Regions from separate parts of the Agrobacterium sp. 5Ca39 genome, predicted to be linked through region 2. Evidence: riboswitches for the same ligand, from Rfam matches in the RefSeq annotation. Region 2 holds a riboswitch; each other region holds the start of a gene.

Region 1 (4,172 bases), on a different replicon from region 2:
AGTGCCGGTCAGTTCCTCCAAAAGCGAGGCAAGCGGGGCCTCGGCGAGAAGCGACAGCGCCGGATAGGCGCTCATCGGCAGCCATTCGATATCGACACCTGTCGCGGTGAGCGCCTCCACGCTACGTCGTACCGGCTCCAGCAGGTCGATTGGCGAGACACCTGAAATAGCCCTTGCCTCCAGTTCGATGGCGCATTGATCGGGAATGATATTGATCGCCTGTCCGCCGTTGACGGTACCGATCTGCAGGGAAGAGTAGGGCGGCTCGAAGGTCTTCTCTAAAGGACCCCGGGTCAACGCGTCTGCCGCCTCCACCGCCGTCGCGATGATGCCTGCCATCAGATGAATGGCGTTCACTCCCTGATCGGGCCGTGAAGAATGGCCTGACCTGCCACGGATGCTGACCCGCGCCGCGGCTTTTCCCTTGTGGGCACGCACGGAACGCAAATTGCTGGGCTCGCCGATAATGGCGCCCGCCGGTGGCGCGCACAGTTCCGGCAGGCGCGCGATGAGATGGGGAACACCGCGGCAACCTGCCTCCTCGTCGTAGGAAAAGGCGATATGCACGGGGCGCTGAAGCGTCATGCGCGAATAGGCAGGGGCTGCGGCGAGGACGGTTGCCAGAAAACCTTTCATGTCGGTCGTCCCGCGTCCGTAAAGCCTGTCGTTTTCCGTTCTCAGCCGGAAAGGATCGGAAGACCATTCCGGTTCTCCGGCGGGTACCACATCCATGTGGCCGGACAGAATGTAACCGGCCCGATCGGCCGGTCCGAAGGTGGCGAAGAGATTGGCGCGGTCTCCCTCCGGCCCCGGAATCACGGATACTCTTGCGCCATGGCTTTCCAAATATTCGGCAATCCATCCGGCAATGTCGCCATTGGCCGTTCCCACCACTGACGGAAAGGCGACGAGACGCTCAAGGATTTCGATTGCGTTCATGGTCGTCCCCATTGGCCCGTTATGATGGCCGCATTGCTCATTGCAAAAGCTTAGAACGGCCGAAGGCGTTTATCTGCTGAAAAGCGAGGTATTTCGGTAGATTGTTGTGTCCTTCCAGTGCTTTCAGAAAATTCGTGCTGGCATGGCTCGTTATCCTCGGACGTCATGGCTTGGACGCCGGGAACGCTGGTTCCCCGCGCTGGAGGGAGTGAGAGCCGTTTGCGATGGAGCTGCTCAAAGTCGATAGTTTCGAGTTGCGGACCGTGGATATTGCCGATGTGGAGGCAGATCGTCTGCACGCCCTCTCCATGGCGGTCGGATGGCGCTATCACGCCAATGAATGGTGTTTCCTGAGGCAATGCGGTGTCGGTCTCGCTGCGCTGGACGAGATCGACCGTGTTGTCGCGACAGCGATGCTCTTTCCCTATGATCAGGGTTTCGCGACGCTCGGCATGGTCATCGTATCGCCACGTCTGCAGGGGCGTGGCGTGGCGCCCTGGCTGGTGCGGCAGCTTCTGGCAAAATACCCGGCAACCGTCTTGCGGCTGAACGCCACGGGCGTGTCACGTCGTCTTTTTGCAGGGCTCGGCTTTTCCGGAGATGCGGAAAAGGTGCAGTTGTTCAGGGGCAGGGCGCGCTCCCCCGTGCAGACACCGGGGCTTGGCAGAAAGCAACGGATCGAGCCCCTCTCGGAAGATCATTTGTCGGCGGTCGTGACGATTGACCGGGTGGCTTTGGGCGTATCGAGGCGGGGCGTGCTGCAACGTCTTCTGCGCGACAATACTGGCTATGGCCTTTTCGAGGTCGATCGTCTGGTGGCTTTCGCGCTGCGGCGGGCGGCCGGGCGAGGTCACATCGTCGGTCCGGTCGTCGCAGTTGAGGAGAAAGATGCGGTCGCGCTGGTGAGTCGGCATTTTGCCGATCTGGACGATCAGCTCGTCCGTCTGGATGCCGTGCAAGACCAGAGCGTATTGACCGATTTTCTGACGCAATCCGGCCTGGTCGTGATCGAAACTCTTACCACCATGTCGAAACAGGCGCCGCAGCCTGCGGGTTCGGGTCCGGCGAGGATTTTCGCCCTTGCGGGTCCATCGCTGTGCTGAAGCGCAGTTTTGAACCGCCTCAATTCGACTGATTATGTGGTGGTCCTGTTTCGGGCGTCGCCCGACGCGATGCGTTCCGCTGCGCTAGAAACATGCTTTGATGATTGACGCACTGCCCCTTGACCCTTATGTGAGAAAGCGACGGTTCCTGCAGCCGAAAGGCGAAGGGATTAATAGGGAACACGGTGCGGGTGATGATTATCGCCCAATGCCGTGGCTGCCCCCGCAACTGTAAGCGGATTGCCGCTCATCCTCGTGACGCAGATGGCGTCATGCCACTGCATTCTCCGGAATGCGGGAAGGCAGATGAAAGGCGCAAATCCGTGAGTCAGGAGACCTGCCGTCAAAATATAAACCATCGTTACGGGCGGGGAAGCCCGGAAGAGGAGATTGTAATGTTATTTCATAACATTTGGTTTGCGTCCTGTTACCGTTCTCCGTACAAGACGTTCCGTGGTTGCTGCGCGCTCTGACGCCGCTGCTCTGGAACAAGCGATTTCATTTCGATTGGAGAACACATGTTTCATTCTGGACGCCTGCCGGTCCGCGCCGGCTTTCTCGCTGCTACGCTTGCAGTTCTGCCCGCCGCCACCGCCAATGCTGCGGAAACGGTATATCCCTTGACAATCAAAAGCTGCGGTCACGACATCACTTTCAAGCAGCCGCCCGCCCGCGCCGTCTCCGTCGGCCAGAGCACGACTGAGGTTCTTTATCTGCTCGGGCTGGCCGACAAGGTCGTTGGCACGGCCCTGTGGATCGGCCCGGTCCTTGCGGGCTATGAGCAGGCCAATTCCAGGGTGGAGCGTCTGGCCGACAATGATCCAAGCTTCGAGGCCGTCGTCGGAAAGAGGCCGGACCTCGTCACAACACAGTTCCAGTGGCAGATCGGCCCCGAGGGCGTTGTCGGTACGCCGGCGCAATTCGCCGAACTCGGCATTCCTGTTTACACCTCGCCGGCAGATTGCGTGGGCAAGGACAATTCCGGGGGCGGCGACGGCGTGCGCAAGACCGGCTTCACAATGGATTTGATCTATCAGGAAATCCGCGACCTTGCGCAGATTTTCAACGTCCAGGATCGCGGCGAAGAAGTGGTCAATGATCTCAAGAAAAGGGAAGAGGCTGCCCGCGCGAAGATTGCTTCCGCAAACGGCAAGCTTTCCGCCGTGTTCTGGTTCTCCAGCGCGGAACTGGATATCGATCCCTATGTGGCGGGCCGCAATGGCGCGCCCGGCTACATCATGTCGGCGCTCGGCCTGAAGAATGTGATCGAGAGCGACGAAGAATGGCCAACGGTCGGTTGGGAAACCATCGCCAAGACCAATCCTTCGGTGATTGTGGCCGGAAAGATGGACCGCCGCCGTTTCCCGGCTGACGACATCGCCGTCAAGCAGAAATTCCTCGCCACCGATCCCGTGGCCAGCATCATGCCAGCTGTCAAGGAAGGTCACGTCTTCGAGATGGATGCCCAGGCGATGAACCCGACCATCCGGACGATCGAAGGCATTGAAACGCTGGCTGAGGCAATTTCGGCTGCCGGTCTCGCCAAGTGAGCGGGTTTTCAATCCATCTCGGCAGAGGAGGGCTGGTTTTTGCCGCGCTCGCCCTGCTGCTCGGCGCGCTGATGGCCGGGGCGGCCATCGGCGAAACCGCCATTCCATTCGATGTGGTGGCGAAAACCATCGCCAACCGGGTGTTTGACGCCGGTTATCCGCTGGAGCCGCTGGATGAGGGAATTGTGTGGAGCTATCGTCTCAGCCGCGCCGTCGTGGCCGCCTGCTGCGGGGCTTCGCTGGCGCTTGCCGGCGCGGTTCTGCAATCGCTGCTGCGCAACCCGCTTGCCGACCCCTATATTCTCGGTATTTCCGCGGGGGCCTCCACCGGAGCGGTGGGCGTGGCCCTTCTCGGCTTTGGGGCGGGCTTTCTGACAATGCCGGCGGGGGCACTGATCGGTGCCTTCGTCGCATTCTCGCTTGTCAGTCTTCTGGCGGTGCGTGCAGGGCACGGCAACAGTGCCATCATCCTGGCCGGGGTGGCCGGTTCGCAACTGTTCAATGCCATGACGTCCTTCATCGTCACCAAATCCGCCAATGCCGAACAGGCGCGCGGTATCATGTTCTGGCTGCTGGGGAA
Region 2 (4,172 bases):
AGCGCTCGGCTGCCGTTACGATATCGTGCCGATCGTGGAGCCGGTGGAAGGTTTCCTGTCTGCGCTGTCAGAACTTTTCGAGGGCACGGAAGAGGGCATTACCGAAGAAAACCTGCAGAGCCGCACGCGCGGCACCATCCTGATGGCCGTTTCCAACAAGTTCGGATCCATGGTGGTGACGACGGGCAACAAGTCGGAGATGTCGGTGGGTTACGCGACGCTTTATGGCGACATGAATGGTGGTTTCAACCCCATCAAGGACCTCTACAAGATGCAGGTCTATGCCATTTCCGCCTGGCGCAACGCCCATGTGCCGCCGGGCGCGCTTGGCCCTTCCGGCGAAGTGATCCCCGCCAACATTATCGCCAAGGCTCCATCGGCCGAATTGCGCCCCAACCAGACCGACCAGGATTCGCTGCCGCCTTATCCCGTGCTGGACGATATTCTTGAGTGCCTTGTCGAGAAGGAAATGTCGGTCGAGGAAATTCTGGCGCGCGGCCATGATGTGGCGACCGTGCACCGGGTGGAGCATCTGCTTTACCTCGCCGAGTACAAGCGCCGGCAATCGGCTCCGGGGGTTAAGATCACCAAGAAGAACTTTGGGCGCGACCGGCGTTATCCGATCACCAACCGGTTTCGTGATCGGTAGGGCGTTTTGGAAAGGCGCGTTTAACGCCGTCCCTGCTTAATGAATTGGGCAAGCGCATTGTGAGGCGGTGCGGCATATTTCTTCTCCCCACCGGGGAGAAGGTGGCCCGAAGGGTCGGATGAGGGGGCAACCCCTCCGTATATCACGAAGCTTGCTTGCCCCCTCATCCCGCTGCCGCGGACTTCTCCCCCTCGGGGAGAAGAAACAAGTGTCATGGGCTCGATCCACAGCGGAGCGTCTTGATTGGCGCGGAAAACTCCGCGCCGCTCACCTCAAATAACCTGCCCCACATCGATACGATTGCCGTCAGGGTCTTCAAACACAAAGGCCCTCAGACCATAATCCTTGTCCTGCAGGCCCTTGATGATGCGCAAGCCCTGGCTCTTGCAGAGCGCATGCAGCGCGTCCACATCGCTCACCATCATATGCGCCACATTGAAGGGCGCTGCCTTGTGGCTGGGCTGCAATGTCAGGTGCAGCTCGGCATTGCCCTGTTTGAGGATCATGAAGCCCACAGGGTTGCCGTTTGCGAAGGTCTTTTCGAAGCCGAGCACGCCGACATAAAAATCATGGGCCTTTTCGATATTCTTGACAGGAAGCATGGCGGCAATCCGCCCGAAGCGGATGCCGTGATCGGCGATGGTATTCATCGCGGAACCTCTGATCTGGGAGAAACGGGGCGGGCCGCGGACGGTGCCGGGGCGCTGGCGTTTTTTCCGGTTTGAATTTGCAGGACGGTGCCTGCCGCCCTAGGATCATAATCGAGGCAATGGTGGATGCAAACGGAATGTCTGCGTCACCAAGCGCTATGAATGAGAACACGGACCCGCCCGGGAGGCAGAATGCGCAGCTCCATCGAAATCTTCAACATCCGCACCCGGCAGATGCGGGTGGTGTGGCAGACGCCCGATCTTTTCGAAGCGCCGAACTGGTCGCCGGATGGACAATATCTGCTGTTGAACAGCGATGGGCTGCTTTATCGCCTGTCCCTTTCCGGTGATGCGTCGCCACAAAAGGTCGATACGGGTTTCGCAATCCAGTGCAACAATGACCACGGCATTTCGCCTGACGGTTCGCTTTATGCCATTTCAGACAAGGTGGAGTTCGGCAAAAGCGCCATCTATCTCCTGTCATCGGCGGGCGGCGCGCCGCGGCTAATGACAAGGAACCTTCCTTCCTACTGGCACGGCTGGTCACCGGATGGGAAAAGCTTCGCCTATTGCGGCATTCGCGATCAGATTTTCGATATCTATTCCATGGACATAGACAGCGGCGTTGAGACACGCCTTACCCATGGTGAGGGCCGCAATGACGGGCCGGATTATTCGCCTGACGGCGCGTGGATCTATTTCAATTCCAGCCGCACCGGACGGATGCAAATCTGGCGGGTGCGGGTGGATGGCTCAGCCGTGGAGCGCATCACCGACAGCTCCTATGGCGACTGGTTTCCGCACCCGTCACCAAGAGGGGACAAGGTTGTCTTCATTTCCTATGACGGCGACGTATTCGATCATCCCCGCGATCTCGACGTGCGGGTGCGGCTGATGGATATGGATGGCGGCAATGTCGAAACGCTTTTCGAGCTGTTTGGCGGGCAGGGCACGATGAACTCTCCCAACTGGTCACCTGATGGCGACGAGTTCGCTTATATCAGATATTTTCCGGTGGAATGATGAAGGTAAGGTGCGGCAGGCCACATTGCCGCACCACCTGCACGGCACTTGTGTTCGCAAGCTTTTTTGCCCATAGCTTCACCCGTCAGGTGCCCGCCCTTCGGCGGGAGAATCGGGAATCCGGTGAAAAACCGGAACGTGCCCAACGCTGTGAGGCGGATGCTCTTTTTCTCATGCCACTGGAGCAATTCGGGAAGGCGAAACGGGGCGGATGAAGCTTAGTCAGAAGACCGGCCTGGCAGGATGGACCGAACCGCGCGGACGGCGGCAGGTTGCTGGAAAGCGAGTTGTCGCTGCAAACCTCCCATGGTTTCGGCACCGGCCCGCCCCGCATTGTTAGGGATAAACGATGCAGACCGAACCGCCCGTCGCCATGCCGCCCGACTCCAACCCGTTCGATCACGCGCTTTCACCCGCCCGCCCGTTTTCCGGCGAGGAGCGTGAGGCCGTCTATCGTGCCATCGAAACCCGCCGCGATGTGCGCGACCAGTTCCTGCCGGACCCGCTGCCGGATGATCTCATCGAGCGCCTTTTGAGGGCGGCGCATTCGGCGCCCTCGGTCGGTTTCATGCAGCCGTGGAACTTCACCCTCGTCACCGATGGCGCCGTGCGCCAGGCGGCATGGGTGGCCTTCAGCCGCGCCAATGAAGAGGCGGCGGCGATGTTTACGGGTGAAAAGCAGGCGCTTTATCGCAGCCTGAAGCTCGAAGGCATCCGCAAGGCGCCGCTCAGCATCTGCGTCACCTGCGATCCGACACGGGGTGGCAAGGTGGTGCTGGGTCGCACCCATAATGCACGCACGGATGTCTATTCCACCGTCTGCGCCATCCAGAACCTCTGGCTCGCGGCCCGCGCCGAAGGCGTCGGCGTCGGCTGGGTCAGTATTTTCCATGACAGCGATATCAGGGCCATTCTGGATATCCCCGATCATATCGAGATTGTCGCCTGGCTGTGCCTCGGTCGTGTCGATACGCTTTATACCGAACCGGAACTGGCGGTGAAGGGCTGGCGGCAGCGCGTGCCGCTGGAAGAGCTTGTGTTTCGTAACCGCTGGGGTGGGGTGTAGACCCGGAGGCCTGCGAACAGGGCGGGACGTTGCCGCGCATTTCTTCTCCCCGCCGGGGAGAAGGTGGCCCGAAGGGTCGGATGAGGGGGCAACGGTAGAGATTTACGGAGAGCTTGCCCCCTCATCCCGCTGCCGCGGACTTCTCCCCGCCGGGGAGAAGAAACAAGGGGCACGCGCTCGCACCATTCCGCGTGCAGAAGAGATTTCACTGCTGTGGCTGGATACCCTTCAGCGCCGGGTTCTTCAGGTCGATCTTGCCGGTCTGGTCCGGCAGGAATTTGGGCCCGATGACGCGCACTTTTGTGTCGTTCGGGTCATAGTCGCGCTCAGGAACAGGTTGTTCCGGCGGCTTTGCGGCCTGCTGCTCGGCGGGCTTTGGGGCCTTGTCACCTTGCGGCGATGGAATGGTGGTGATGCTGGAATAGGGCTTTTCGGCTTCCGGCCGCGACGCCTGTTCCTGCTTTTGCATCTCCTCGTGATAGGCGGCCATGTTGCAGGCGCAGCCGGGCGCTTTCGTTGAGGCATTGCGATAGGCGAAGGCGGTCGGCAGATCCTTGTAGGGTTTGCCGGTTTCAGCGGACACCATGTCTGCTGTTTCCTGATCCGTCATGGAGTGGAAATAGAGCTCCGTCTCGGTTCCCGGGCACATTTTCTGGCACTGCTCGGCCTGGGCGCGAAAATCGAGTGGCGAGGCGTTGGAGGCGATCGGGAAGAATGAGCCGTCGCAGGTGCGCACGCAGAGTGTGCGAAGCCCGCCCTCCGCGGCGGCGTTGGGGTAAGGGGA
Region 3 (4,172 bases), 1.3 Mb from region 2:
CCTGATGACGATCCAGAACATCAATCAGGCGGTGGAAACCCTCTCGGGCGGTCAGCGCCAGGGCGTCGCCGTGGCACGTGCAGCCGCCTTCGGTTCCAAGGTCGTGATCCTCGACGAACCGACTGCCGCGCTTGGGGTCAAGGAAAGCCGCCGTGTCCTGGAACTTATTCTCGACGTGCGTTCCCGCGGCCTGCCGATCGTTCTGATTTCGCATAACATGCCGCATGTTTTCGAGGTTGCCGACCGCATCCATATCCATCGGCTTGGCAAGCGCCTGTGCGTCATTAATCCGAAGGACTATTCCATGTCGGATGCCGTCGCCTTCATGACCGGCGCCAAGGAAGCACCGAAGGAAACGCTTGCCGCATGACGCTGAAGCTTGAGACGATCGTCGAAGAGGTTCTTCAGCGGGCAGAAGGCCACTCCCGTTTCATCGTCGCGATTGCCGGTCCCCCTGGGGCCGGCAAATCCACGTTGGCGGATGCTCTTTGCGACGCCTTGCGCGCACGGGGCGAAACGGCCGCCATTCTGCCCATGGACGGCTTCCATATGGACAATGGCATCCTCGAAGAGCGAGGACTGCTGCCAAGGAAGGGTGCGCCGGAAACATTCGATGTGCGTGGCTTCCTCGATATCGTCTCCGCCGTTCGCAAGGGCGGGCAGGAGGTGCTTGTCCCGGTGTTTGATCGCTCCCGTGAAATCGCCATTGCGTCTGCCCGTGCGATTGCTCCGGAAACACGCTTCATCCTCGCCGAGGGCAATTATCTGCTGCTGAACGAAGCGCCCTGGACAAACCTTTCCGGAAGCTTTGATCTCACTATCTTCGTGGGTCCGTCCGTCGCGGTGCTGGAAGAGAGGCTGCGAAACAGATGGCTGGGTTATGGTCTCGATGCAGCTCAGATCCACGCCAAGCTTTTCGCAAACGATCTTCCCAACGGGAAGAGGGTGATCGAAAACGCCCGTCCCGCCGATATCCATATCGATATCTGGGAATAGATTAAGATCTTCATCTCCCGCGCGGTGTGTCCGGCCTGCCGTTAAGTCATTGTTGACCATGCGTTGAATCTTTTTGATCCACAGGGCGGGGCTTTTGTGTGTCTATTTATTGACGAGAAAATTTCCTCATATACTATATGTGGTGTTCGAGGTTCTTCCGATTCGCAAGGATTGGGAGCTAAGACGGGAATTCGGTGCGTGACGCCATCGTGGTGAAGCAAGGCCGAAACTGCCCCCGCAACTGTAAGCGGCGAGCATCGTTCCGATTTGAGTCACTGGAGCTGAGCGCTCCGGGAAGGCCGGAATAGATGTTGTGACCCGCAAGTCAGGAGACCTGCCTTGAGCGCAAACGTCCACGGGCGGGGTGTCCGGAGGAAGGTGTAGACGCAGATGATTTGCGTGCGCCCTTTTCTGCCCCCTCCAGAACAAGCTTCGGGGTGAAGTCATGCCAGTGCATATTTTTGAGTTGCTACGCTCGTCTGCGTAGGGAGTGATTTTTCTGCGGCTTTCAGCAGTTCCAGGAGAACCCAGTCGGATTTCCCAAGGAAACTCCGAGAGAGCACGCCCCACCTGAATGACAAAACCACCGCCGCCCGATTGCGATTGCAATCGGCAACGCTTTGCCGCGTCCAAAATGGCTTCGAAAGGGAAATTATGACCATCACCGTTTACAGCAAACCCGCCTGCGTCCAGTGCACCGCCACCTATCGCGCACTCGACCGCATAGGCGTTCCCTATGAGATCGTCGATATTTCCGAAGATGCTGACGCTCTCGATCATGTCCGTGGTCTCGGTTACATGCAGGTTCCGGTGGTGGTTGCCGGTGAACGCCATTGGGCGGGGTTCCGGCCGGACATGATCGGCTCGATCGGCTGAGGCGGCAGGCGATGGGTCTGATCGTCTATTATTCCAGTCGTTCCGAAAACACCCATCGTTTCCTTCTGAAACTGGGGCGGCGGTTGCTTCGCCTGCCGCTCGGCGCTGAGGATGACGTGCCTCAGGTGTCGGAACCCTATGTGCTCGTCACGCCCACCTATGGCGGCGGCGGCACCAAGGGTGCCGTGCCGAAGCCGGTCATCCGGTTTTTAAACGAGCCCTCCAACCGCAATCTCATTCGCGGCGTCATCGCGGCGGGAAACACCAATTTTGGCGCAGCTTTCGCATCCGCCGGAGATATCGTCTCGCGCAAATGCGCAGTGCCGTTTCTCTATCGCTTCGAGCTTCTCGGCACTGAGGAGGATGTCGCCAACGTCAAACATGGATTGGAACGATTTTGGACACGCTGACCGCTAGCGCGCTGCGCAAGGACACCAAACAGCCAACAGCCGCAAGCCAGACGCCGCTCGATGCAGGCCTGGACTACCACGCGCTGAACGCGATGTTGAACCTTTATGACGAGAACGGAAAAATCCAGCTCGACAAGGATCGTCTTGCTGCCCGTCAATATTTCCTCCAGCACGTCAACCAGAACACGGTGTTTTTCCATAACCTCAGGGAAAAGCTCGATTATCTGGTAGCGGAGGGCTACTACGAACAGGAGGTGCTGGACCAGTATTCCTTCAATTTCGTTCGTGACCTCTATGACGAGGCCTATGCCCGGAAGTTTCGCTTTCCGACCTTCCTCGGTGCGTTCAAATATTACACCTCCTACACGCTGAAGACTTTCGACGGAAAACGTTATCTGGAGCGTTACGAGGATCGCGTCTGCATGGTGGCGCTTTCCCTTGCGCGCGGTGATGAGCAGCTGGCACGCAATCTGGTCGACGAGATCATTTCCGGCCGCTTCCAGCCGGCGACCCCGACGTTCCTGAACGCGGGCAAGAAGAGCCGCGGCGAGCTGGTCTCCTGTTTCCTGCTGCGCGTGGAAGACAATATGGAAAGCATCGGCCGCTCCATCAATTCGGCGCTGCAGCTCTCCAAGCGTGGTGGCGGCGTTGCCCTTTCACTGACCAATATTCGCGAGGCTGGCGCGCCGATCAAACAGATCGAAAACCAGTCCTCCGGTGTCATACCCGTGATGAAGCTACTGGAAGATTCGTTTTCCTATGCCAACCAGCTCGGCGCCCGCCAGGGCGCGGGTGCTGTCTATCTGCATGCCCACCACCCCGACATCATGCGTTTCCTCGATACCAAGCGTGAAAACGCCGACGAAAAAATCCGCATCAAGACCCTGTCGCTCGGCGTTGTCATCCCCGACATCACCTTCGAGCTCGCCCGCAACAACGAGGATATGTATCTGTTCTCCCCCTATGATGTGGAGCGGGTCTACGGCGTGCCCTTCACCGAAATCTCGGTGACGGAAAAATACCACGAGATGGTCGCCGACAGCCGCATCCGCAAGAAGAAGATCAAGGCGCGCGAATTCTTCCAGGTGATCGCCGAAATCCAGTTCGAGAGCGGTTATCCCTACATCATGTTTGAGGATACGGTGAACCGCGCCAATCCGATTGCCGGTCGCATCAGCATGAGCAATCTCTGCTCGGAAATCCTGCAGGTCAGCGAAGCGAGCGCGTTCAACGCCGATCTCTCCTATAGTCACATGGGCAAGGATATTTCCTGCAATCTCGGTTCATTGAATATCGCCGCGGCAATGGATTCGGCCGATTTCGGGAAGACCATTGAAACCTCCATCAGGGCACTGACGGCGGTGTCGGACATGAGCCATATCTCCTCCGTTCCGTCTGTTGAAAAGGGAAATGACGAAAGCCATGCCATCGGGCTCGGTCAGATGAACCTGCACGGTTATCTGGCGCGCGAGCGCATCTTTTATGGCTCGGAGGAAGGCATAGATTTCACCAATATCTATTTCTACACCGTGACGTATCACGCTATCCGCGCCAGCAACCGGCTGGCGGTGGAAAGAGGCCAGAGCTTCAAGGGCTTTGAAAACTCCCAATATGCCTCGGGCGAATATTTCGACAAATATACCGACCGGGAATGGTTGCCCGCGACGGAAAAGGTCCGCGACTTGTTCGAAAAGGCCGGTATCGCCATTCCGACGCAGGAAGACTGGAAGGTCTTGAAGCAGGAGGTCATGGCATCAGGCCTCTATAACCAGAACCTTCAGGCCGTGCCGCCGACAGGCTCGATCTCCTATATCAACCACTCCACATCCTCCATTCATCCGATCGTCTCGAAGATCGAAATCCGTAAAGAGGGCAAGATCGGCCGAGTTT

The links. A riboswitch is a leader RNA that binds a small molecule or an ion and turns the genes downstream of it on or off. The one in region 2 is predicted to bind cobalamin.
Region 1: another riboswitch for cobalamin. It lies ahead of ACZ47E_RS16415 (ABC transporter substrate-binding protein); the one in region 2 lies ahead of bluB (5,6-dimethylbenzimidazole synthase).
Region 3: another riboswitch for cobalamin. It lies ahead of nrdH (glutaredoxin-like protein NrdH); the one in region 2 lies ahead of bluB (5,6-dimethylbenzimidazole synthase).

What each region holds. Positions count from the first base shown of each region.
Region 1 covers NZ_AP026437.1:568,313-572,484, forward strand. The annotation lists gene argE (acetylornithine deacetylase) at 1-939, opposite strand, end outside; gene ACZ47E_RS16410 (GNAT family N-acetyltransferase) at 1,164-2,042, shown strand; cobalamin riboswitch at 2,168-2,401, shown strand; gene ACZ47E_RS16415 (ABC transporter substrate-binding protein) at 2,561-3,592, shown strand; gene ACZ47E_RS16420 (FecCD family ABC transporter permease) at 3,589-4,172, shown strand, end outside.
Region 2 covers NZ_AP026436.1:1,233,714-1,237,885, reverse strand. The annotation lists gene ACZ47E_RS06070 (NAD+ synthase) at 1-649, shown strand, start outside; gene ACZ47E_RS06065 (glyoxalase superfamily protein) at 922-1,299, opposite strand; gene ACZ47E_RS06060 (TolB family protein) at 1,492-2,322, shown strand; cobalamin riboswitch at 2,393-2,575, shown strand; gene bluB (5,6-dimethylbenzimidazole synthase) at 2,696-3,388, shown strand; gene ACZ47E_RS06050 (DUF2865 domain-containing protein) at 3,594-4,172, opposite strand, start outside.
Region 3 covers NZ_AP026436.1:2,564,974-2,569,145, forward strand. The annotation lists gene ACZ47E_RS12535 (ATP-binding cassette domain-containing protein) at 1-370, shown strand, start outside; gene ACZ47E_RS12540 (nucleoside triphosphate hydrolase) at 367-996, shown strand; cobalamin riboswitch at 1,129-1,352, shown strand; gene nrdH (glutaredoxin-like protein NrdH) at 1,651-1,872, shown strand; gene nrdI (class Ib ribonucleoside-diphosphate reductase assembly flavoprotein NrdI) at 1,884-2,282, shown strand; gene nrdE (class 1b ribonucleoside-diphosphate reductase subunit alpha) at 2,270-4,172, shown strand, end outside.